One region of the [Enterobacter] lignolyticus SCF1 genome, then DNA from elsewhere that is predicted to be linked to it. Evidence: predicted binding sites of a transcription regulator. Region 1 holds the regulator's gene; each other region holds the start of a gene.

Region 1 (8,005 bases):
TTTTATTTATGACATTTTCGCGTAGCGAAATAATACGCGTATTGTATGACACGCCTTTTCCGCTGCCTGTTACATTTTCGCGCATTCACTTTTTGTTTTCCTCTCAATCCGTTGCAGGACGTGGCTTGCGACATCACACCCTTAACCTGCTATTTGTAACAAAACGCAATCAAATATGTGCGCTTTGTCATACTCTTGCGCTTTCGTGCGGAAAAAGGATTGATAATTCGCGTCGCGAAAAATAGTCTATTCCCAGTAGCATTCGGAAGGTTATTGATTCGCTACTTTTATTTGTCAGTTTTTTATTTTTATCGCTGTTTGCCCTTTTGCACACAGCGTTTTTTAAAAGTCAAAGAGGATATACACATGCGTACGTTCAGTGGCAAACGTAGTACGCTGGCGCTGGCTATTGCCGGTGTCACCGCGATGTCGGGCTGGGTTGCGGTTCCGCAGGCCAGCGCAGCAGGATTCATCGACGATTCAAGTTTAACCGGCGGCATCTATTACTGGCAGCGTGAGCGTGACCGTAAAGACGTTACCGACGGCGATCAGTACAAAACCAACCTCTCGCATGCGACCTGGAACGCCAACCTGGATTTCCAGTCCGGCTATGCTGCCGACATGTTCGGTATTGATATTGCCGCGTTCACGGCCATTGAAATGGCGGAGTCTGCAGAAAGCGGACACCCGAACGAAATTGCCTTCTCCTCCAGCAATAAAGCGTACGACGAAGATTACTCCGGCGATAAGAGCGGTATCAGCCTGTATAAGGCCGCGGCGAAATTTAAGTACGGCCCAGCCTGGGCTCGCGCCGGTTATATCCAGCCGACCGGACAGACGCTGCTCGCGCCGCACTGGAGCTTTATGCCGGGTACCTATCAGGGGGCGGAAGCCGGAGCCAACTTTGACTATGGCGATTCCGGGGCGCTGAGCTTCTCCTATATGTGGACCAACGAGTATAAAGCGCCGTGGCATATCGAAATGGACGACTTCTATCAAAACGATAAGAAGACCAAGGTCGATTATCTGCACTCGCTGGGCGCGAAGTATGATTTCAAAAATAACTTTGTGCTGGAAGCCGCCTTCGGCCAGGCGCAGGGCTATATCGACCAGTACTTTACCAAAGCCAGCTATAAATTCGACGTGGCCGGCGCGCCGATGACCACCAGCTATCAGTTCTACGGCACCCGCGACAAAGTCAGCAACGGCGGCATCAACGATATTTATGACGGCACCGCCTGGCTGCAGGCGCTGACCTTCGGCTACAAAGTGGCCGATGTTGTCGACCTGCGGCTGGAAGGAACCTGGGTTAAAGCCGAAGGTCAGCAGGGCTACTTCCTGCAGCGTATGACCCCGACCTACGCCTCTTCAAACGGTCGTCTGGATATCTGGTGGGATAACCGCTCAGACTTCAACGCCAACGGCGAAAAAGCGGTGTTCTTCGGCGCGATGTATGACCTGAAAAACTGGGACATGCCGGGCTGGGCCGTGGGCGCGTCCTACGTCTACGCCTGGGATGCGAAGCCGGGCAAAATGGCGACGCCGGATGCTTACTACGATCCGAACTATCGCCTGACCGAATCGTCCTACAGCCTGGACGCCATGTACACCGTTCAGGAAGGACGCGCGAAAGGAACGCTGTTCAAGCTGCACTTCACCCAGTACGACAACCACTCCGATATTCCGAGCTGGAGCGGCGGCTACGGCAACATCTTCCAGGATGAGCGTGACGTGAAATTCATGGTTATCGCACCGTTCACTATTTTCTGATGCCAGACGCGGCGGGGCTCTCCCGCCGCACAACGTTGAGGTCGCACTATGAAGAAATTAATGCTGGTCGCTATCGTGGCATCCGGGCTGGTCGCCTGCGCGCAGCCGCCTGCGCCAAAAGAAGATTCAAAGCTGAAGGACGCCTACAGCGCCTGTATCAACACCGCGGAAGGCAACCCTGACAAAATTCAGGCCTGCCAGAGCGTGCTGAACGTCCTGAAGCAGGAGAAGCAGCACGAGCAGTTCGCGAATCAGGAAAGCGTGCGCGTGCTGGATTACCAGAACTGCATTCAGGCTACGCGCACGGGCAATGACCAGGCGGTTAAAGCGCGTTGCGATAAAATCTGGAAGGAAATCCGCAGCAATAATACTGCCCAATAACGTTTTATCTTCTGTTTATGCCAATAAAAAAGCCAACCGTCGGGTTGGCTTTTTCTTTCAGCGGAAGATTATTTTTCGACGCCGTCGTGCGCGTGCTCATCTTCGCGACAGTCGCCTTCAGCACAGTGACCGTACAAGTACAGGCTGTGGTTGGTCAGACGGATGCCGTGTTTCGCCGCAATTTCACGCTGACGCGCTTCGATAGAGTCATCGCTAAATTCGATCACTTTACCGCAGTCGAGGCAGATCAGGTGATCGTGGTGATGCTGCTGCGTCAGTTCAAAAACGGACTTACCGCCTTCAAAATTGTGACGGGTCACGATACCTGCGTCGTCAAACTGGTTAAGCACGCGGTAAACCGTTGCCAGACCAATCTCTTCACCCATATCAATAAGGCGTTTATATAAGTCTTCCGCACTGACATGGTGGTTATCCGGCTCTTGCAGCACTTCCAGAATTTTCAAACGAGGAAGCGTGACTTTCAGGCCGGCCTTCTTTAATGCGGTATTGTTGTCAGTCATGCGGAATCTGTCCTGTTGCTAAATGCTTCCCTCTGGGAAGTATCACCTAAGAGTGTAATCAGGATAATGCGTCTCATTATAGAACTGCCATGTTTAAATGAAAACTACAACTCCTGAGCAAAGTCTGCTTTTAAAAACGAGGCATCATCTGCAAAGCGAAACATCTGTCCTCGTCAAATCAACGGTTATTGTACAGATCTGCGCTGAAAAGTTAAAAATTTGTAGCGATTATTTTGATTGCTTTTATCTATTAATGCGGCACAGCTTAATCGATGCGCCGCAACAAGATCAGGCGTTCTTAATCGCTTCCAGATGCAGTTCTTCTGCGATCTGCTTGACCCATTTTTCAACGCGCTCTGCGGTCATTTCTGGCTGACGGTCTTCGTCAATCGCCAGACCGACGAAGTGATCGTCATCGGCAAGGCCCTTAGAGGCTTCGAAGTGGTAGCCTGCGGTCGGCCAGTGGCCAACGATTGCCGCGCCGCGCGGCTCAATGATGTCGCGAATGGTGCCCAGCGCGTCGCAGAAATACTCCGCGTAGTCTTCCTGGTCGCCGCAGCCAAACAGGGCAACCAGCTTGCCGTTGAAGTCGATATCTTCCAGCGTCGGGAAGAAGTCGTCCCAGTCGCACTGCGCTTCACCGTAGTACCAGGTCGGGATACCCAGCAACAGAATGTCGAAAGCTTCGAGATCTTCTTTGCTGCTTTTGGCAATGTCATGCACCTCAGCAACATCTTTACCCAGCTGTTTCTGAATCATTTTTGCGATATTTTCGGTGTTGCCGGTATCGCTGCCAAAAAAAATGCCTACGATTGCCATGAGTAAAATAACCTCTTGAAACGTCTTGAAATGGTGGTGGCATAATGCCCACAGATAAGGGCAATCATAGCAGGAGCAGCGGTGCGCGAAAACCGCTATCGCGCCGTACTGCACTCTCTGCTACATGAAAATGTTGTTTTTGCGGATTTTCAGACAATCCCCTGGCCGCGCAGGGTAGCCAGTTGCTGCATCAGCATCTCTTCAATCAGTTCGCTGCGGCTCATATTGCGGGCGTCGGCCAGCTCATTGAGCGCGTCGACGGCGTCGCTGTTCAGCTTCAGCTCGACGCGCTTCAGGCCGCGGACCTTATCGCGTTTTAGCTGATTGCGCTTGTTAATGCGCAGCTGTTCATCGCGCGAGAGCGGACTGGTTTTGGGTCTTCCCGGGCGACGCTCATTTGCGAACAAATCTAATGTCGTACGGTCCGTTTGTTCTTTTGCCATGATTCAGAGTGACTTCGGGGAAACAAGCCGCCGGAATACCCTCCGGCGTAGATAGCGCGCAATCATACATCACGGAGTCCGGCGCGCCAACGCCGACGGGCATTATGGTGCGCGGTCGCTCGGTTTTTAATCACTCTGCCAGATAACGGCGAATTGCGCGCAGAACGGCCTCGGGTTTTTCCGCATGCACCCAGTGGCCGGCGCCGGCGATGACGTGGGCCCGCGCCTGCGGAAATTGCGCCAGCAGCGGCTGTCGGTAGGCCTCCGTCACATACGGCGAATTGCCGCCAGGAATAAAGAGCGCGGGCTTATCCCATGGGCGGATAGGCTCCCAGCCGACGATATGCGGATACTGCTCCCACAGCACCGGTACGTTGAAGCGCCATTCGCCGTCGATAAAGGATTTCAGCAGAAACTGGATAACGCCTTCTTCCTGCAGATGTTCGCGCATCACGGCGGCGGCCTGCTGACGGGAGGTCGCCCCGGCGTCGGTTACCGCGTTGATGGCGGCGAAGATCTCATCGTGACGGCGCACCTGGTAATCCACCGGCGCGATATCGATTGCCACCAGCTTGTCGATACGCTCAGGGGCGAGGGCGGTTAACGCCATCACCGCTTTGCCGCCCATGGAGTGGCCAATCAGCGTGGCCTTTGCAATTTGCCGGTCGTCGAGGGTGTCGAGCAGATCCTGGGCCATGGCTTTGTACGTCATCTCCGGGGCGCGCGGCGACTGGCCGTGATTGCGCATGTCCACCTGCACGACATCGTGGTCGGCGACCAGGCTGCGGGCGAGGATGCCTAAGTTATCCAGGCTGCCGAACAGGCCGTGGACGAGGACGATAGGAGAATGAGTGTGCAGGTTTTGCGCAGTTAGCGCTCGGCTATTCAATTTCATGGCAAAGTTCTTTTTTTCGCTCTGTCGGGTTAGGGTATTATGTTGAACATTCTGCCGCCCGGCTGCAATACCAGGAAGTATTCCTGAAATTGCCGCCACCCTGGTTTGACGCTATCCGCTGTTGGGATTTGACCTTATAATCTCAGCGACTTGTATTCAGAAAAGATATCGTACTGGATTAAGATGAAAACGATCGAAGTTGATGATGAACTCTATCGCTATATTGCCAGCCACACCCTGCACATTGGCGAGAGCGCATCCGACATTTTACGGCGCATGCTGAAATTTTCCGCCGTGTCCCAGCCAGCCGCTACCGTCGTCAAAGAGGCCCCTGCGGCTGCTCCGGCACCTGCCGCTGCCGTGAAGGCGGCGACGACGCCGACGCCGAAAGATAAGGTTCGCGCCATGCGCGAGCTGCTGCTTTCTGACGAATACGCAGAACAGAAAAAAGCGGTCAACCGCTTTATGCTGGTGCTGACTACACTCTACTCACTGGACGGCAACGCGTTTGCTGAGGCGACGGAGTCTCTGCATGGCCGTACCCGCGTCTATTTCGCCGCGGACGAGCAGACGCTGCTGAAAAACGGCAACCAGACTAAACCCAAACAGGTGCCAGAAACCCCGTACTGGGTGATCACCAACACGAACACCGGTCGTAAATGCAGCATGATTGAACACATCATGCAGTCAATGCAGTTCCCTGCGGAATTAATTGAAAAGGTTTGCGGCACAATCTAACCCTTGCATGAGAAGGACCAGGCAATGGCAACTCATAACCGCGCAGGCCAACCTGCGCAACAGAGTGATTTGATCAACGTCGCCCAGCTGACGTCTCAGTACTACGTGCTGAAGCCGCAGGCAGGCAACGCGGACCACGCGGTAAAATTCGGGACCTCCGGTCACCGTGGCAGCGCCGCGCGTCATAGCTTTAACGAACCGCACATTCTGGCGATTGCTCAGGCAATTGCGGAAGAGCGTGCGAAAAACGGCATCACCGGTCCGTGCTTTGTGGGTAAGGATACTCACGCGCTGTCTGAGCCTGCGATCATTTCCGTACTGGAAGTGCTGGCGGCCAACGGAGTGGACGTGATTGTGCAGGAGCAGAACGGTTATACCCCGACGCCTGCCATCTCGAATGCTATCCTGGTTCACAACAAAAAAGGCGGCGCTCAAGCTGACGGTATCGTCATCACGCCGTCGCACAACCCGCCGGAAGACGGCGGTATTAAATACAATCCGCCAAACGGCGGTCCGGCGGACACCAACGTCACTAAAGTGGTGGAAGATCGCGCGAACGCGCTGCTGGCCGACGGCCTGAAAGGCGTGAAACGCATGTCGCTGGATGCCGCATGGGCCTCTGGCCACATTAAAGAGCGCGATCTGGTCCAGCCGTTTATCGAAGGCCTGGCGGATATCGTCGACATGGCGGCTATCCAGAAAGCGGGCCTGAAGCTGGGCGTCGACCCGCTCGGCGGTTCGGGCATCGAATACTGGAAACGTATTGCGGCGTTCTACAAGCTCGATCTGACCATTGTTAACGATCATGTCGATCAAACGTTCCGCTTCATGCACCTCGATAAAGACGGCGCTATCCGTATGGACTGCTCCTCTGAGTGCGCGATGGCGGGCCTGCTGCAGCTGCGCGACAGGTTCGATCTGGCCTTCGCCAACGACCCGGATTACGACCGCCACGGCATCGTGACCCCGGCCGGGCTGATGAACCCCAACCACTATCTGGCGGTAGCGATCAACTACCTGTTCCAGCATCGTCCGCAGTGGGGCGCCGATGTTGCCGTCGGTAAGACCCTTGTGTCGTCAGCAATGATTGACCGCGTGGTGAACGCGCTGGGCCGTCGGCTGGTGGAAGTGCCGGTGGGCTTTAAGTGGTTCGTCGACGGCCTGTTTGACGGCAGCTTTGGCTTTGGCGGCGAAGAGAGCGCGGGCGCGTCATTCCTGCGCTTCAACGGTACGCCGTGGTCTACCGACAAAGACGGCATCATCATGTGTCTGCTGGCGGCGGAGATCACCGCGGTTACCGGCAAAAACCCGCAGCAGCACTACGATGAGCTGGCGGCCCGCTTCGGCGCGCCGAGCTACAACCGTCTGCAGGCGCCGGCGACTTCCGCGCAGAAAGCCGCGCTGTCTAAGCTCTCTCCGGAGATGGTCAGCGCCAACACCCTGGCGGGCGATCCGATCACCGCGCGGCTGACGGCGGCGCCAGGCAACGGCGCGTCTATCGGCGGTCTGAAGGTCATGACCGACAACGGCTGGTTTGCAGCCCGTCCGTCCGGTACGGAAGATGCGTATAAAATCTACTGCGAAAGCTTCCTCGGCGACGAACACCGTAAGCGTATTGAGAAAGAAGCGGTTGAGATAGTCAGTGAAGTGCTGAAAAACGCGTAACGAGCGAGTGATAAAACGGGTTCCTGAGGGAACCCGTTTTTTTTGCCCTTTAGCTGGGGAGGGAATGACGATGGCAGGTTAACGTTTCGCAGTCGATGCGTACGACGCAGACCGCTTTCATCATTTGCTCCCGATAGCGAAAGGTTTTTCCCGGTGCCGACTGGCGCATGATGGCATCCAGCCCGTGCTGCATCTCCTCACGACTCTGCAGTATCGATGCGTATCCCGTGGCCATAATGCTGCTGTAGGCGAAGCCGTAATCACAGGCGTCATCCGCCGTAATCAGCCCGTGGTCGCCGTCAATTTCAACGCTGACCGCCGGGTTTTTACGCAGCAGCCGCATTTTCTTCCCTGTCCTGGCGCCGTGGAAATAAAACACCCAGCGCCCGTCCTGATAGTCGTAGCCAAAATTGACGGGAACGACATACGGCCAGGCGTCGTCATTAAGGGCTATCCGGCACACCTGGTGCCGCTCGACGATCACCCGTATTTCCGCTGGCGCGGTGACTTCCCGCTCTGGATTGCTCATAGCCGTGTCTTATTGTTGATGGTCTGAAGCGTCCGGGCCGCCTGAACGACGGCCCGGGGTTGGATATCAACCGTGTTTGTTGGTCAGTTCAAAGCGCGGAGAAACCAGGCCGTACAGCGTCCAGCCGAGGAAGGTCACGATTGAACCGTACAGCATCGCTTCTGCGCCGGAAGCGTAGAGCGCGTAGAAGCTATAGATAGCCCCGATTAACGCCACGATGTTGGCGACTTTCGCTTTACCCGGG
Region 2 (8,005 bases), 1.1 Mb from region 1:
CAAAACGCCGGGCGATGGTTTGCAGGTTCTTATCGCCTTCCTGCACGGTGTAGGTTTGATTTTGCCCGACCAGGCGGCTGCCGTCCGGGGGTAACGGGTAATCCACGGCCTTTGCGCTTTGTGAAACGCTGAAGGCCCCCATGAAAGCAAGGGTAAAAAGAGACGCGCGTTTCATACTGGTATTCCCTTTATTATTCACTGACCCAACGTCAGGATGCTGAACAAACCGCGAGGCTGGGTTCCTCGCTAACAGAATGAAAGCTGTCTCTTTATTTTAGTCAAGGTTTGCGGCTTGCGTGCGAATTGCGCGAATCATTGCCTCCAGCCCCTGCGAACGCGACGGCGTGAGATGCTGCGCCAGCGCCATTTGCTCGAACCAGGGACGAACGTCAAACGCAATAATATCCTGCGCGGTCATCTGGTGATAAAGAATAAAAACGATAGCGATTAGCCCTTTCACAATTGCCGCATCGCTGTCTCCCTGCAGCTCAATAACGCCGTCGGCGTTTTGCTGCATCACAATCCACACCTGGCTCTGACAGCCCTGGATAATATTCGCCGGGTTATGCTCCGCGTCGCTGAGCGGCGCGAGGCGCTGTCCGAGCTCGATAATATAGAGATACTTTTCTTCCCAGTTTGCGCAGCGGTTAAAGTTGCGCAGCAGCTTTTCTTTATCCGGTAGTACGGCCATGACTCAACCTATCCTAATAAACGATGAATACGCTTCAGGCCGGTCACCAGACGGTCGACCTCTTCGTGCGTGTTGTACATCGCAAGCGACGCGCGACACATGGCGGGCACCTGATAAAACGCCATCAGCGGCATAGCGCAGTGGTGCCCGGTACGCACCGCGACGCCGTAGTTATCGAGAAAGCTACCGACATCAAAGGCGTGATGTTTGCCGAGATTAAACGCCACCACGCCTACGCGCGCCTGTGGACCGTACAGGGTAATATCCGGCACGGTCATCAGCTCGGTCAGCGCGTAATGCATCAGCGTCTGCTCGTAGTCGGCGATATGCTCAAGCCCCAGCGCGCTGACGTACTCCAGCGCCGCGCCGAGCGCAATAATCCCACCGGTATTCGGCGTTCCCGCCTCAAAGCGCCAGGGCGCTTTCGCCCAGGTCGTCCCTTCGGTCAGGCTGACGGTAGCGATCATCGACCCGCCCCCTTCCCACGGCGGCATCGCCTGCAGGAGCGCCTCTTTGACGTACAGAATGCCGATCCCGGTCGGGCCATAGAGCTTGTGGCCAGAGAAGACGTAGAAATCGCAGTCGAGATCCTGCACATCCACCGCCGCGTGCATGACCGCCTGAGCGCCGTCCACCAGCACTTTCGCGCCGTGCTGATGCGCCAGCGCCGCCATCGCTTTTACCGGGTTCTCGGTGCCGAGCACATTGGACACCTGGGTGATGGCCAGCAGCCGCGTGCGCGCATCAAACAGACCCGGCATCGCCTCAAGCTGCAGAGTGCCGTCGACGTTCATCGGGATCACGCGCAGCTCCGCCCCCGCCCGGGCGCAGAGCATCTGCCAGGGGACGATGTTGGCGTGGTGCTCCATCTGGCTGATGATGATATTGTCCCCGGCCTGAACGTTGCTGTTGCCCCAGCTGTTGGCGACCAGGTTTATCCCCTCGGTGGTGCCGCGGACAAACACCAGCTCTTCCGCCGAGCGGGCGTTAAGGAAGTTCGCCGTCTGCTGACGCACGTTCTCCATGCGCGTCGTCGCCTCCGCGCTCAGCGTATGGATGCCGCGATGCACGGCGGCGTAGCCGTGGCGATAGAACGCAGCCTCGGCGTCAATCACCTGATTCGGTTTCTGCGCGCTGGCGGCGCTGTCGAGATACGCCAGCGGCTGTCCGTTGATTTCGCGGGTAAGGACCGGAAAATCCGCCCTGACCCGTTCGACGGCAAAGGTCATGCTCCACCTCCCGGCAGGCGTTGGCCGATACGGGCCAGCACCTGCTGCTTTAGCGCATCGTCGCTGATGGCTTCGGTCAGCTCAGCGGCAAAGGCATAAATGATCATCTGCTGCGCGGCCTGCTGCCCGATGCCGCGGGAACGCAGGTAAAACAGCTGTTCGTCGTCGATACGCCCCACGGTCGCACCGTGGCTGCATTTGACGTCATCGGCATAGATTTCAAGCTGCGGTTTGGTATCCACTTCGGCAAGCCGTCCCAGCAGCAGATTGTTGTTCGTCATCTGCCCGTCAGTTTTGATGGCGTGCTGCGCTACGGTGATAACCCCGTTAAACACCGCGCGCCCCTTATCGCTGACGATGGTTTTATGCAGCTGGCGGCTGTTGCAGTACCCCTTGTTATGCTCAAGCCAGGTACGGGTATCGCACACCTCGCTTTTTACCGGCATCGCCAGGCTGTTGATGCGTAGCGTCGCATTCTCGCCGTTAAGCCGGGCGCTGGTGTTGTGACGCAGCACCGCGCCGCCCAGCAGGAAGCTGTTGCTGAAGGCGGCGGCGTCCTGCCCCAACAGAATATCGTTGTGGGCAAAGTGATGGCTGACGGCATTTTCAAACCCCAACTTGATATGGTGCAGCTGCGCGTTGTCGGCGACCTGCATGGTGAGACGCGAACCGGTGAAGTGGCGCGCCTGGCTCAGGCTGACATAATGCTCGATAACCGTCGCCTCGCTGCCTTCGGCCAGCTCCAGATGGTGACGATAGTGCGCCGTGTTGACGGCGTCCCCGTCGGCGCCCTGCGTGATATGCAGCAGCAGCAGCGGCTTTGCCGGACGCTGATGACGGGCAACGGCGATATGCGTGACGGTGGCCGACAGGCTTTCCGTGAGATGCAAAAACACCTCCGACTGCACGGCGGCAGGCAGCGCGTCACGAAGGTTATCCACCGTGACCGTAAACCCGCTGTGCTGCAGGTTATCGCTCAGCGCCGGGCAAAACTGCCCGTCGACAAACACCAGCCGGAACGCATCCAGCGGCAGCGCCAGGCCATCCCGCTGGGCCGCGCTCAGCGACGTTTGCAGCGCGACAAACGGGCCGTTAAGCAGGCCGTCGAGCGGCGTGTACTTCCAGTCCTCATGCTTACGGGAGGGCAACCCAAGGCGCAGCATCTGCTGCAGGTGCTGCTGCGCCCAGGGCGTGCGGCGCTCGCCGTCGCGCTCAAACAGATGGTGCCACTGCTGCAGCGCGTTACTGCTGTTCGGTAAGCCAGCCATAGCCCTGCTCCTCCAGCTGTTTCACCAGCGTGAAATCTCCGGATTTGACGATTCGCCCCTGGTAAAGCACGTGGACATAATCCGGCCTGATATAGTCGAGGATGCGCTGATAGTGCGTCACGATGATAAACGCGCGCCGGCCATCGCGCAGCGAGTTCACGCCGTCGGCGACGATTTTCAGCGCGTCGATATCCAGACCGGAGTCCGACTCATCGAGAATGCACAGCTCAGGCTCCAGCACCGCCATTTGCAGAATGTCGTTGCGCTTTTTCTCACCGCCGGAGAAGCCGACGTTGACCGAGCGGGTCAGCAAATCTTCCGGCATTTTCAGCAGCTTTATCTTCTCTTCCATCAGGTCCTGGAAATCGAAGCGGTCGAGCGGCTCCTGCCCGCGATAGCCGCGCACCGCATTCAGCGCGGTCTGCAGAAAAAACTGGTTGCTGACGCCGGGGATTTCCACCGGATACTGGAAGGCCATAAAAATGCCTTCGCCCGCGCGGTCTTCCGGCGCCAGCTCAAACAGATCCTTCCCTTTAAAGGTGACCGAACCGCCGGTGACGGTATAATCTTCCCGTCCGGCAAGGGTTGCCGAGAGCGTGCTTTTCCCGGAGCCGTTGGGCCCCATGATGGCGTGGACCTCGCCCGGACGCACCTCAAGGCTCAGCCCGCGCAGAATCGCGTTGTCTTCGACTGCTACCTGTAACTCTTTAATACTTAACATGTCTTATCCCTTAATCCTTAGCCGACGCTGTGTTCGAGGCTGATAGCCAGCAGTTTTTGCGCTTCTACGGCAAACTCCAGCGGCAGCTCTGAAAAAACGTCCTTACAGAAGCCGTTGACGATCATCGAGATAGCGTCGTCTTCGCTGATGCCGCGCTGCAGGCAGTAGAACAGCTGATCTTCGCCGATACGCGAGGTTGTCGCTTCGTGCTCGAGCTGCGCGCTGTTGTTGCGGCACTCGACGTAGGGGAAGGTATGCGCGCCGCAGTCCGGGCCTATCAGCATCGAGTCGCACTGGGTGTAGTTGCGCGCGTTGGTCGCCGTCGGCATGATTTTCACTAAGCCCCGGTAGCTGTTCTGGCTGTGCCCGGCGGAAATGCCTTTTGAGATGATGGTCGAACGGGTATTTTTCCCGATGTGGATCATCTTGGTGCCGGTATCGGCCTGCTGGCGGCCGCTGGTCAGCGCCACGGAGAAAAACTCGCCGATGGAGTTATCGCCGCGCAGGATACAGCTTGGGTATTTCCAGGTGATCGCCGAGCCGGTTTCCGACTGGGTCCAGGACATCTTGCTGTTTTCGCCTTCGCACAGCGCGCGCTTGGTGACAAAGTTCAGGATACCGCCGCTGTTGTCATTGCCGGGAAACCAGTTCTGCACCGTGGAGTATTTGACCTCGGCATCTTTATGAATGATGACCTCCACCACCGCCGCGTGCAGCTGATAGCTGTCGCGGACCGGCGCCGAACACCCCTCGATGTAGCTGACGTAGCTGCCTTCGTCCGCCACCAGGATCGTGCGTTCAAACTGCCCGGTTTTTTCCGCATTGATACGAAAATAGGTGGAGAGCTCCATCGGGCAGCGCACGCCTTTCGGTACATAGATAAAGGTGCCGTCAGACGCTACGGCCGCGTTCAGCGCGGCGAAAAAGTTGTCGTTGCCGGGCACCACGGTGCCCAGGTACTTCTGCACCAGCGCCGGGTGATCGTGGATGGCTTCGCCAAAGGAGCAGAAAATGATGCCCTGCTCCGCCAGCTTCTCGCGGTAGGTCGTGGCGACCGAAACGGAGTCGAATATCGCATCCACCGCCACCTCTTTACCCTCTCTGACCGGTACGCCAAGCTGCTCGAACGCGGCCTCCACCTCTTTACTCAAAAAGGCGTTGCCCGCGGGCTGCTGTACCGCGCCCGGCTGTGCGTCGCAGCTGTCGTCGCAGTTGCCGCACGACGGCGCGGAGTAGTAGCTAAAATCCTGATAGTTGAGCGTGTCGTAGTGCGCCTTGAGCCAGTGCGGTTCCTCCATCTCAAGCCACGCGCGGTAAGCGTTCAGGCGAAACGTCAGCATCCATTCAGGCTCGTTACGTTTTGCCGAGATGGCGCGCACCACCTCTTCATTGATCCCTTTCGCCAGCTCGTCGGTCTGCAGTTGGGTGAAAAACCCTTCCTTATAGTTCAGCTGGCCGCCGGTCCAGGTTTTGACATCGTCAGTTGCTTCAGTATTCCGCGACATAGTTACTCCGCCTGCACGCCGAAACTCTCGCCGCAGCCGCATTCGTGCTGCGCTTTCGGGTTATGAAACTTAAAGATCTGGTTTAATCCTTCACGGACATAATCCACTTCGGTGCCGTCGATAAACGGCATGGCCTTAAGGGATACCCACAGCTTCGCGCCGTCGGATTCAAACAGCAGATCGTCGTCGTGAGGCTCGGTCACCGTGTCCAGTACGTAGGCAAAACCGGCGCAGCCGGACTGCTTAACGCCAAGCCGTATCCCCTGCACGTCCTGCTTTGCCGCCAGCTCGCGGACGTGCGCCGCCGCCGCAGGCGTCAGGTGAATACCGCGCCAGCTGAAGTCGTCGGGGTTAAAGGTTCCTGAATGCAATTCCATAGGTCCACCTCATGTGTTGAAGCCATCTGGGCATAGCATCATGGTAGTGATAACGATTATCACTTCAACCCCTCACCAGCAGGGGCTTTCGCCGTCATGGCCGTTTCTGCACGCTTTTAATAAGCATAGACCCTGCAGAAAGGGTTCACAGGCTGGACGTTTGTTATTTAATCGATTGATAGATATGAAAAATTCGCATATCTAATGCGAAACGTGGTTGAAGAGCAAAAAGATGCATAGAAAATACCTATTTATGAGATAGATTTTTAAATTTTCTATGAATCAATGAATTAGAGGATAATTATTAGCTTATTTTTTTCCGTTTCGCTGTCCGCCAGCCGCTTTATGTGGCATAGCCAGCGTCAAAAACCTGGCGCCAGGCCTGACGCGGCGCCCATCATCTGACGACAAGAAGATCGCTGTACCGCGTCGTATATCGGGGAGATAACATGTTTCTCTTCATCTGCCACTGCTGCTGTATGCCCTGTCCGGCAAAGTACAGCGTCCCCCGCCCCTTGTTTACATTAAGCTGGTCAAGGATCTGCATCAGCGCAGCGCTGTTTTGTCGCGGCGCGTTATCGTCAAACAGGTTCAGCTGAGCGACGCCCTGACTGAAGAAATCGCCAAGCATCACCCCCGCCTTCTGATAACGGTATCCCTCTTTCCATATCGCATCCAGACAGCGCGTCGCCGCGCTGATAATATCCCGGCTGTCCTGCGTCGGCGTCAGTAACTTCACGGCTGAACTGTTGCCATAGTACGGTTCCTGCGATGCAAACGGACTGGTTTTAACAAACGCAGAGATGAAACGGCAAAACTGGTGCTCGCGTCTGAGTTTCTCCGCCGCACGGCTGGCATAGCAGCAGATGGCCTGCCGCATGGACTCATACTCAGCGATGCGTCCGCCAAAAGAACGCGAGCAGATAATTTCCTGTTTCGCCGGAACGAACTCCTCAAGTTCAAGGCACGGTTCACCGCGGAGCTCTCTTACCGTTCTCTCCAGCACCACGCTGAAGTGCTTTCTGATGAAGCGGATATCGGTGTCGGCCAGCTGCAGTACCGTCTTTATCCCCATAGACTCCAGCTTCCTGGAGATTCGACGTCCAACGCCCCACACGTCATCTGCCGGCAGCGCCGCCATCAGCTTCCGCTGCCGTTCCACATTCGATAAATCCACGACGCCGCCGGTCTGTCGTTGCCATTTTTTTGCGGCATGGTTGGCAAGCTTGGCCAGCGTTTTGGTCTGGGCGATGCCAACCCCGACCGTCAGATGCGTTCGTTGTAAAACCGTTTCGCGTATCTCCCGGCCAAAATCAGTAAGATCCCGACAGTTTCGAACTCCGGACAGATCGCAAAAAGCTTCATCGATGGAATAAAGCTCGACGTGAGGTGAGAGCTCCTCCAGCGTCGTCATGACCCTGTTGCTCATATCCGCATACAGCTCGTAATTACTGCTAAATGCAATGACGCCATGGCGTCTGAAAGCGTCCCTTTGGCTGAAATAAGGTTCCCCCATCTTAACGAACGGCTTCGCCTCAGCGTTTCTTGCGATGACGCAACCATCGTTATTTGACAGCACCACAACCGGCCGACCATCCAGGTCCGGGCGAAATACCGTTTCGCAGGAAGCGTAAAAGGCGTTCACATCACAAAGCGCAAACATGGTTAACCCGCGGCCTTAATGATGAATGTCACAACCCCAAAAATGCTGAGCTGCCCTTCACTCTCAATCACAATCGGCTTGTAGGCGCTATTCATGGGGATGAGCTGAACGGTCGGCCTGAGCTGAAGGCGCTTTACGGTAAACTCCCCGTCAACCGCCGCAATCACAATATTGCCATGCTCCGCCGTGAGCGCGCTGTCTACCACCAGCAAATCACCGTCGCCTATTCCAGCCTCTACCATGGAGTCACCCGAGGCTTTAACAAAATAGGTAGCGCTGGGGTGCGATACCAGCAGCTCGTTCAGATCGATACGTTTCTCGACGTAATCCTGCGCAGGAGACGGAAAACCACATGGGACAAGGCTGCTATAGAAGGGAAAAAACGGTACTGAACGGCGTTCTCTTAACGTGAAAAACTGCATCATAATCACCATCAATTAATACTGAACATATATACAGTAGTTTTGACGAAGAAGCAGATCAACCCCTGATTTCTGGCTTTCCCGTAACCCATTATTGGATAGCGATATTTAGTTTTTCGCACGAATGCC
Region 3 (8,005 bases), 2.2 Mb from region 1:
ACGACCAGCTGATAGACGCTTTGATCGTCGTTCATGATGTCATCAATCAGCCAGCGGCCGTTTTCATTCACAAAAGAGAGCGAAATGGTGTTGGTTTGCGGGTTGTTGGCCGACGGACGCACGCGGACAATCGCCGTGGCGGTTTGCGCGTTTTCATCAAGAAGCTGAATGTTATCAACCACCAGCTTGTCGTAATCCTCACAGCCGCAGAGCGGGTCGTTATCGAGGGCGCCGCCGTCGCCCGGCGCCGTCAGTTCACTGTCGGTTTGCAGCACCGCCGCCAGACGCTTTGAAACAATGCGGTTTTCGCCGGTGTCGTAAATCGAGACCGGGTCGGTATTGAGGCCGTATGGCTTATAAATTTGCTCAATGGTTTCTTTAAGGGAAACGACCGGCTTCTGGGCGAACGCCGTTATGTTGATAGTCGCCAGGACGATAAGAAACCACCTGCTAAGGTACCGCATTGCTTCTCTCCATGAACGAAAGCACCAAGGATACCACTAGCAGGTAGAAACGCGTATGACGTTAACGCGTAGTCGGGCGATTATCCGCCAAATTGATCGGGGTCGGGTCCGAGGCGTTTGCCCTTATCCAGCTTCGCGATTTCGCTAAGCTCATCTTTGTCGAGGCGGAAATCCCAGACGTCGAAGTTTTCGGCGATACGCGAGGGGGTAACGGATTTCGGGATCACCACCAGGCCGTTGTCGAGATGCCAGCGAATGACGATTTGCGCCGGGGATTTGCCGTATTTGTCCGCCAGCTCGCGAATGATTTTCTGATCGAAAACGCCTTCACCGCCCTGCGCCAGCGGGCTCCAGGACTCGGTCTGAATTTTATGGGTGGCGTTCCATGCGTGCAGCTGACGCTGCTGCATCAGCGGGTGCAGCTCAATCTGATTGATGACCGGCGCGACGCCGGTTTCGTCTATCAGCCGCTGCAGATGATGCACCTGGAAGTTGCACACGCCGATGCTGGTCGCCAGGCCCTGTTTTTGCAGCTCAATCATGCCAAGCCAGGCATCCACGTAGTGGTCAATGGCCGGTACCGGCCAGTGGATCAGGTATAAATCGACGAACTCGAGCTGCAGCTTGCGCAGGCTGTCTTTCAGCGCCTGCGCCGGATTTTTCTGGTCGTCATTCCACAGCTTGGTAGTGATAAACAGCTCGTCGCGGGGAACGCCCGCGCTCTTTAACGCTTTACCGACGCCGCTTTCATTCTGATAGGCGGCGGCGGTATCTATCGAACGATAGCCGACCTCCAGCGCCTTATGGATCGCGGAAATAACCTCCTCGTTGCCTGCTTTCCACACGCCAAGACCCAGTTGCGGCATGACGTTGCCGTCCTGAAGTTTAATTACGGTTGGATGTGTCATGCATTCCTCCTTAGATGAAGCTCACCGGGGCGAACCCGGTGAGGCAGTAGCATTAAGTGTGGACGAACCCGCCGAAAATGAAAGGTTACCCGGCAAACCCTTAGCGTGCGGCCTCGTAAATGCGGCGGCTCACGTCGAGAGTAATGTCATGATTTTCACCCAGTTTTGTCATGCCGTGCTCGTCGAGTTTTTTCAGCAGCGCCGGGATAGAGCTACCGTCCAGGCCATAGCCGGACAGACGGGTCGGCACGCCGAGCTGTTCGAAGAAGCTGCGGGTTGCGGCAATGGCGGCATCAATACGCGCGTCTTCAGCGCCTTCGGTGATGTTCCACACGCGCTCGGCGTACTGCAGCAGCTTGGCGCGCTTCACGTCGCGTTTTTCGCTCCACAGCGCGGGCAGCACTACGGCCAGCGTCTGGGCGTGGTCGAGGCCGTGCATCGCCGTCAGCTCATGGCCCAGCATATGGGTCGCCCAGTCCTGCGGCACGCCTGCGCCAATCAGGCCGTTCAGCGCCTGAGTCGCCGCCCACATCACGTTGGCGCGCACATCGTAGTTTTCCGGCTCTTTCAGCGCTTTCGGGCCTTCTTCAATCAGCGTCAGCAGAATGCCTTCGGCGAAGCGATCCTGAATTTTGGCGTTAACCGGGTAAGTCACGTACTGCTCAACGGTATGTACGAAGGCGTCCACCACGCCGTTCGCCACCTGGCGCGGCGGCAGGGTGTAGGTGTAGACCGGGTCGAGCACCGCAAAGACCGGCTGGACGTGCGGGTTCATAAACGCCTGCTTGTCGCCGGTGGTTTTACGGGAAATCACCGCGCCCATGTTGGACTCAGAGCCGGTTGCCGGCAGGGTCAGGATGGAGCCCATCGGGATGGCGCTGGTAATTTTACTACCGCGGGTTTGCAGAATTTCCCATGGATCTACGCCGTCGGCATAGTGGGCCGCCGCGGCGATAAACTTAGTGCCGTCCAGCACGGAACCGCCGCCGACCGCCAGCAGGAAAGTGACCTTCTGCTCGCGGGCAATCTTAACGGCGTTCATCAGCGTTTCATACGACGGGTTTGGCTCAATGCCGCCAAACTCCAGCACGTCAAGGCCGTCCAGCGCGCTCAGCACCTGATCCAGCACGCCGGTTTTCTTCACGCTGCCGCCGCCGTAGGTGACCAGTACGCGGGCGTCAGCCGGGATTTGCGCACGCAGGTCGGCAATGGCGCCTTTGCCAAAGATGATGCGGGTTGGGGTATGCAGATTAAAATTAAACATGGCTCGTTCCCTTTTATTGCGGGTGAAAAAGAGGGCAGTCCAGGGCTGCCTGATGTGGCGTATTGTGGTCCCGTCGCCCCTTTCGCCTCAATGCACATTCCTGCCAATGTCTTGCCCATTTCTACAGAGGGCTGGAGAATATGCGGTTTCCTGGCCACAATGTCGGCACTGTTATCCAGGGCCTGAGCGATGCGCGATGAACCGTGAAGAAACCTGTCTGCTGTTAGCGGATAAAATTAATGTACTGAAAAATAAAGAAGAAAATCTTAGCGCCCGGCTGCCGGATATTCGCCTGCTGTACGGGACTGAGCCCTGCGGGCGCATGCCGGTGATGTATCAGCCGGGTATCATATTTCTCTTTTCCGGCCATAAGATTGGCTATATTAACGAGCGAACGTTTCAGTATGATGCCAGCGAGTATCTTTTATTGACGGTGCCGCTGCCGTTTGAGTGCGAGACCTTTGCGACGCCCGAGGTGCCTCTGGCCGGGATGCGTCTCAACATCGATATCCTGCAGCTGCAGGAGCTGCTGATGGATATCGGCGAAGATGCGCTGTTTCAACCGGCGATGGCCGCCAGCGGCATCAACTCCGCGATGCTTTCCGACGAGATCCTTTGCGCTGCCGAACGCCTGCTGGACGTGATGGAGCGCCCGCTCGACGCCCGTATCCTCGGCAAGCAGATTATTCGCGAGATCCTCTACCACGTGCTGCTGGGGCCGTGCGGCGGGGCGCTGCTGGCGCTGGTGAGCCGTCAGACCCACTTCAGCCTGATAAGCCGCGTGTTAAAACGCATTGAAAGCCAGTACACCGAGAACCTGAGCGTGGATCAGCTGGCGGCGGAAGCTAATATGAGCGTCTCGGCGTTCCACCATAACTTTAAGTCTGTAACCAGCACTTCGCCGCTGCAGTACCTGAAAACTTATCGCCTGCATAAGGCGCGGATGCTGATGGTGCACGACGGGCTTAAAGCCAGTACCGCCGCCATGAAGGTGGGTTACGAAAGCGCGTCGCAGTTCAGCCGGGAATTTAAGCGTTATTTCGGTATGACGCCGGGGGAGGATGCGGCGCGCATTCGCGCCATGCAGCTTATCTGATGTTTCCCTCTCCCGACGGGAGAGGGCGGGGAATCAGGCGTTGGAGTATTTCTTCTTCAGCACCACAATCACTGTGCCTAACAGGCCGGAAACCAGCAGGAAAATCGGCAGCACCATCAGGAAGGTCATCACCTGATCTTCGTGGCGCTTTACGAACGGGATCATGCTCAGCGCGTAGCCGAAGCTGGTGACCACGCCGACCCACAGCAGGCCGCTCAGCCAGTTAAAAAACTGGAAACGGCGGTTGGAGAGGCCGGAAATCCCCGCCATGGTCGGCAGCAGGGTGCGAACAAACGCCAGAAAGCGCCCGACCAGCAGCGCCAGCAGGCCGTGACGGTCGAACATGCAGGTTGCGCGCTGATGGTATTTAGCCGGAAGCTGCGCCTGCCAGCTTTTGACGATGCGCGTATTGCCGAGCCAGCGGCCCTGAATATAGCTTAACCAGCAGCCGAGGCTGGCGGCAGTTGTGAGGATAACCACGGTGGGTAAGAAGCCCATGACCCCTTTGGCAATCAGGGCGCCGGCGAGCAGCAGCAGGCTATCGCCCGGCAAAAAAGACGCCGGAAGCAGGCCGTTTTCCAGAAACAGCGTTGCAAACATGACCATATAAACAACCCCCACGACGTGCGGGTCCGCCAGTGCGGCAAAATCATGCTGCCAGAGCGCGGCGACAATTTCTTGAATAACAACCATGGACTTTCCTGTGGAACAACATTTTGGGCGTATTGTACTCCTGAATTGCCCGGGACGCCTTGATCCCGGACGCAACTCCAGCAGACTTTTTAATCACTCCGTGTCCGCGAATCTGTCCATACCCTCTCACTTTACACGATGCGGGCAAAACCCGCCGCTAAATCGTCCATCAGATCGTTAACGTCCTCTAAACCGATGTGCAGGCGAATCAGCGTGCCGGTAAAGTCAGGCGAACCTTCGGGGCGGATCGCGGCGATATGTTCCGGCTGGTTAGCCAGAATCAGCGATTCAAAACCGCCCCACGAATAGGCCATGCTGAACAGGCTGAAATGATCGAGATAGCGGGACATTTCATCATCGTTCAGGCGCTTTTTGAGTACGAATGAGAAGAGGCCGCTGCTGCCTGTAAAGTCACGTTTCCAGAACTCATGCCCTTTGCTGCCGGGAAGTGCAGGGTGATTTACCCGCTCGACCTGCGGATGCGACGCCAGCCATTCGGCAATTTTCAGACTGCTTTCATGATGCTGGCGCAGGCGCACGCCCAGGGTGCGCAGCCCGCGGCTGGTCATATAGGCGGTGTCGGCGTCGAGCATTTGCCCCATCAGGTAGGCGTTTTCCCGCAGCGTATCCCAACAGCGCGCGTTGGACACCGCAGTACCGGCCATGCCGTCGGAGTGGCCAATCAGGTATTTCGTCCCGGCCTGAATGGAGATATCGATACCGAAATCCAGCGCCTTAAACAGCACGCCCGCCGCCCAGGTGTTGTCGATCATGATAATGGCGTCAGGCGCTTTGCGGCGGACGGCGGTGACAATCGCCGGGACGTCGTGCACTTCCATGGTGATAGAACCCGGCGATTCCAGGAACACGACTTTGGTATTGGGCTGGACCAGGCGCTCGATATCCGCGCCGATCAGCGGGTCGAACCAGCGGGTGGTGACGCCGAGTTTTGCCAGAATTTTGCTGCAGAAATCCTGGCTTGGTTCGTAGGCGGTGTTGGTCATCAGCACCTCGTCGCCCTGTTCGACGAAGGCCAGAATGGTGTTGGCGACGGCGGCTGCGCCGCAGGGAAAAAGCGCGCACCCGACGCCGCCTTCCAGCTCGCACATGGCTTCCTGCAAGGAGAAGTGGGTGAGCGTACCGCGGCGACCGTAGAACAGTTCGCCTTTGGCGCGATTACGGGTGGCCTGCTTTTTGGCTTCCACCGTATCGAAAACAAGGGAAGACGCGCGCTGAATCACGCTGTTTACCGAGCCCTGGGTATATTTTTTACGGCGCCCGGCGTTCACCAGTAGGGTATCACGTTGCTTTTCTGACATGGTCGCTCTGCCTGTTTTTATACGTCTGGACGTCTAAACTATCATGATTGCTCAGGCGTGTACCCGCGTTTTATTGATAAAGCGTAAAATTTTACGCGGCGGCGGCAATGCGCAATTTTACTGTGTGAGCGCAAGGAAAAGGAGTGATGATTGTTGCACTATGTAAATAGTAATGAGAACCACTATCAATTCGACAATGTTTTGATATGATTACGCGCAGAATTTGTGATTTAGATCCTGGAGATACAGAGTGGGTAATAATTTGATGCAGACGGATCTCTCCGTTTGGGGTATGTATCACCATGCCGATATTGTGGTAAAGGTGGTGATGATAGGCCTTGTACTGGCGTCCGTTGTCACCTGGGCCATTTTCTTCAGCAAAAGCGCCGAACTTATCTCTCACAAACGCCGCCTCAAGCGTGAACAGCAGCTGTTAGGCGACGCCCGCTCCCTCAATCAGGCCAGCGATATCGCCGGCGCCTTTGAGGCGAAAAGCCTGAGCCGCCAGCTTATCAGCGAAGCGCAGAACGAGCGCGAGCTCTCCGCTGGCGCTGAAGATTACGAAGGCATCAAAGAACGTACCGGTTTTCGCCTCGAACGCCGCGTGGCCGCGGTGGGGCGTCATATGGGCCGCGGTAATGGCTATCTGGCCACTATCGGCGCGATTTCCCCGTTTGTCGGCCTGTTTGGCACCGTCTGGGGGATCATGAACAGCTTTATCGGCATCGCGCAGACGCAGACCACCAACCTGGCGGTCGTCGCGCCGGGGATCGCCGAAGCCCTGCTGGCGACCGCGATTGGCCTGTTCGCCGCCATTCCGGCGGTGGTTATCTATAACGTCTTTGCGCGCATGATCGGCAGCTACAAAGCCCTGCTGGGGGATGTGGCGGCGCAGGTGCTGCTGCTGCAAAGCCGCGATCTCGATCTTGGCGCCAGCGGCGCGCAGCCGGTACGCACCGCGCAGAAATTACGTGTAGGGTAATGTCCGATGGCAATGCGTCTTAATGAAAATCTGGACGATAACGGCGAAATGCACGAGATCAACGTGACGCCGTTTATCGACGTCATGCTGGTGCTGCTGATTATCTTCATGGTCGCGGCGCCGCTGGCGACCGTGGATGTGAAGGTGAATCTGCCTGCCTCCTCCAGCCAGCCGCAGCCGCGTCCGGAGAAACCGGTTTACCTGACGGTCAAGGCGGATAAATCGATGTTCCTCGGCAACGAGCCGGTCACCGATGGCAACATGGTGGCGGAGATTACCGCCCTGACGGAAGGCAAAAAAGACACCACCATCTTCTTCCGCGCCGACAAAACCGTGGACTACGAGACCATAATGCGGGTGATGGATACCCTGCACCAGGCAGGTTATCTGAAGATTGGCCTGGTGGGCGAAGAGACCGTCAAAGCGCAGTGACGGCACCCTATATGCGACAAGGCCGGCAAACGCCGGCCTTTTTTACATCTGCTTTTCGGCGTTTTCATCCCGCGCGACGATATTGACGCAGGCGCTGCGAAAATCGCCGTCGGAGAGGCGGCGGGTCAGGCGCAGAGTGGCGGTCTCGCGTGAACGGATATGCTGATAGCTGGCCTCAATGTGGGCGAGTATTTTCTCTTTCAACTGAGGGTTACGCGCTATCACTTCCGCCAGCGCTGCGCCGTAGATCTCTTCTTTGACCTGCCAGGCGTAAATCTCGCGGCGGTTCTGCCACTTCATGCGCACCAGCGCCGCGGGGATGGACACCAGCGCCTTGGCGGTTTCTTCAATGGCGGCGTTTCTGGCGTTCACCAGCGCCTCAAGGTTATGTTTGAGAATGACTTCATCGCTGTTTCTGTCGTCCAAAGTCAAATAAACGTTATTATTCTCAACCGCTTTCATTTTTTTTACTCAGCCTGAAATTCATAGAATAACGCTGACGTTTTTTCTCGGGTGATTAAATTAAGCCAAATTTCATTTCCGGCTTCGTTAATTTTCTCGGTTTTTTCTGCAATAATTTGACTTAATGTCTGGGCATCAATTTCGCCCTCGATTTGTAAGTCATTGAGCACGCGGGCAAAGGTCTCAATTTTTACCACACGAAACAGGCGGTCTTTTAAATGACGGTCGCGCTCTTCGAGCAGCATATTGCGTGACTGGCCATTATGGCTAATAGCCGTCAATATTTCAGATTCATAATCTTCGAGCGTTGTCTTGCCTTGAGGTAAACTGGCGTTATTTTCTGCTTTCCCGGCATCCTGCTCTGCGGCGGATATGTGGAAGCAAG

The links. The regulator Fur, encoded in region 1, represses iron uptake genes when iron is present. The targets are predictions, from matches to a motif close to ATAATAATGAGAACNACTATCAA.
Region 2: the regulator Fur is predicted to act here: its motif matches at 5,832-5,854, upstream of sufA (Fe-S cluster assembly scaffold SufA).
Region 3: the regulator Fur is predicted to act here: its motif matches at 5,911-5,933, upstream of exbB (tol-pal system-associated acyl-CoA thioesterase).

What each region holds. Positions count from the first base shown of each region.
Region 1 covers NC_014618.1:3,338,500-3,346,504, reverse strand. Annotated here, with positions in the region: gene chiP (chitoporin ChiP) at 367-1,770, shown strand; gene ENTCL_RS15585 (ChiQ/YbfN family lipoprotein) at 1,819-2,151, shown strand; gene fur (ferric iron uptake transcriptional regulator) at 2,220-2,672, opposite strand; gene fldA (flavodoxin FldA) at 2,961-3,491, opposite strand; gene ybfE (LexA regulated protein) at 3,641-3,934, opposite strand; gene ybfF (esterase) at 4,065-4,829, opposite strand; gene seqA (replication initiation negative regulator SeqA) at 5,013-5,567, shown strand; gene pgm (phosphoglucomutase (alpha-D-glucose-1,6-bisphosphate-dependent)) at 5,592-7,232, shown strand; gene ENTCL_RS15550 (pyridoxamine 5'-phosphate oxidase family protein) at 7,282-7,761, opposite strand; gene potE (putrescine-ornithine antiporter) at 7,828-8,005, opposite strand, start outside.
Region 2 covers NC_014618.1:2,243,064-2,251,068, reverse strand. Annotated here, with positions in the region: gene ldtE (L,D-transpeptidase LdtE) at 1-175, opposite strand, end outside; gene sufE (cysteine desulfuration protein SufE) at 275-691, opposite strand; gene sufS (cysteine desulfurase SufS) at 700-1,920, opposite strand; gene sufD (Fe-S cluster assembly protein SufD) at 1,917-3,188, opposite strand; gene sufC (Fe-S cluster assembly ATPase SufC) at 3,163-3,909, opposite strand; gene sufB (Fe-S cluster assembly protein SufB) at 3,927-5,414, opposite strand; gene sufA (Fe-S cluster assembly scaffold SufA) at 5,417-5,791, opposite strand; gene ENTCL_RS10570 (Y-family DNA polymerase) at 6,189-7,454, opposite strand; gene ENTCL_RS10565 (translesion error-prone DNA polymerase V autoproteolytic subunit) at 7,457-7,876, opposite strand.
Region 3 covers NC_014618.1:773,016-781,020, forward strand. Annotated here, with positions in the region: gene ENTCL_RS03695 (DUF3828 domain-containing protein) at 1-464, opposite strand, end outside; gene dkgA (2,5-didehydrogluconate reductase DkgA) at 545-1,372, opposite strand; gene yqhD (alcohol dehydrogenase) at 1,473-2,636, opposite strand; gene ENTCL_RS03710 (AraC family transcriptional regulator) at 2,833-3,732, shown strand; gene yghB (DedA family general envelope maintenance protein YghB) at 3,766-4,425, opposite strand; gene metC (cystathionine beta-lyase) at 4,557-5,744, opposite strand; gene exbB (tol-pal system-associated acyl-CoA thioesterase) at 5,995-6,726, shown strand; gene exbD (TonB system transport protein ExbD) at 6,733-7,158, shown strand; gene ENTCL_RS03735 (hypothetical protein) at 7,201-7,620, opposite strand; gene ENTCL_RS03740 (hypothetical protein) at 7,626-8,005, opposite strand, start outside.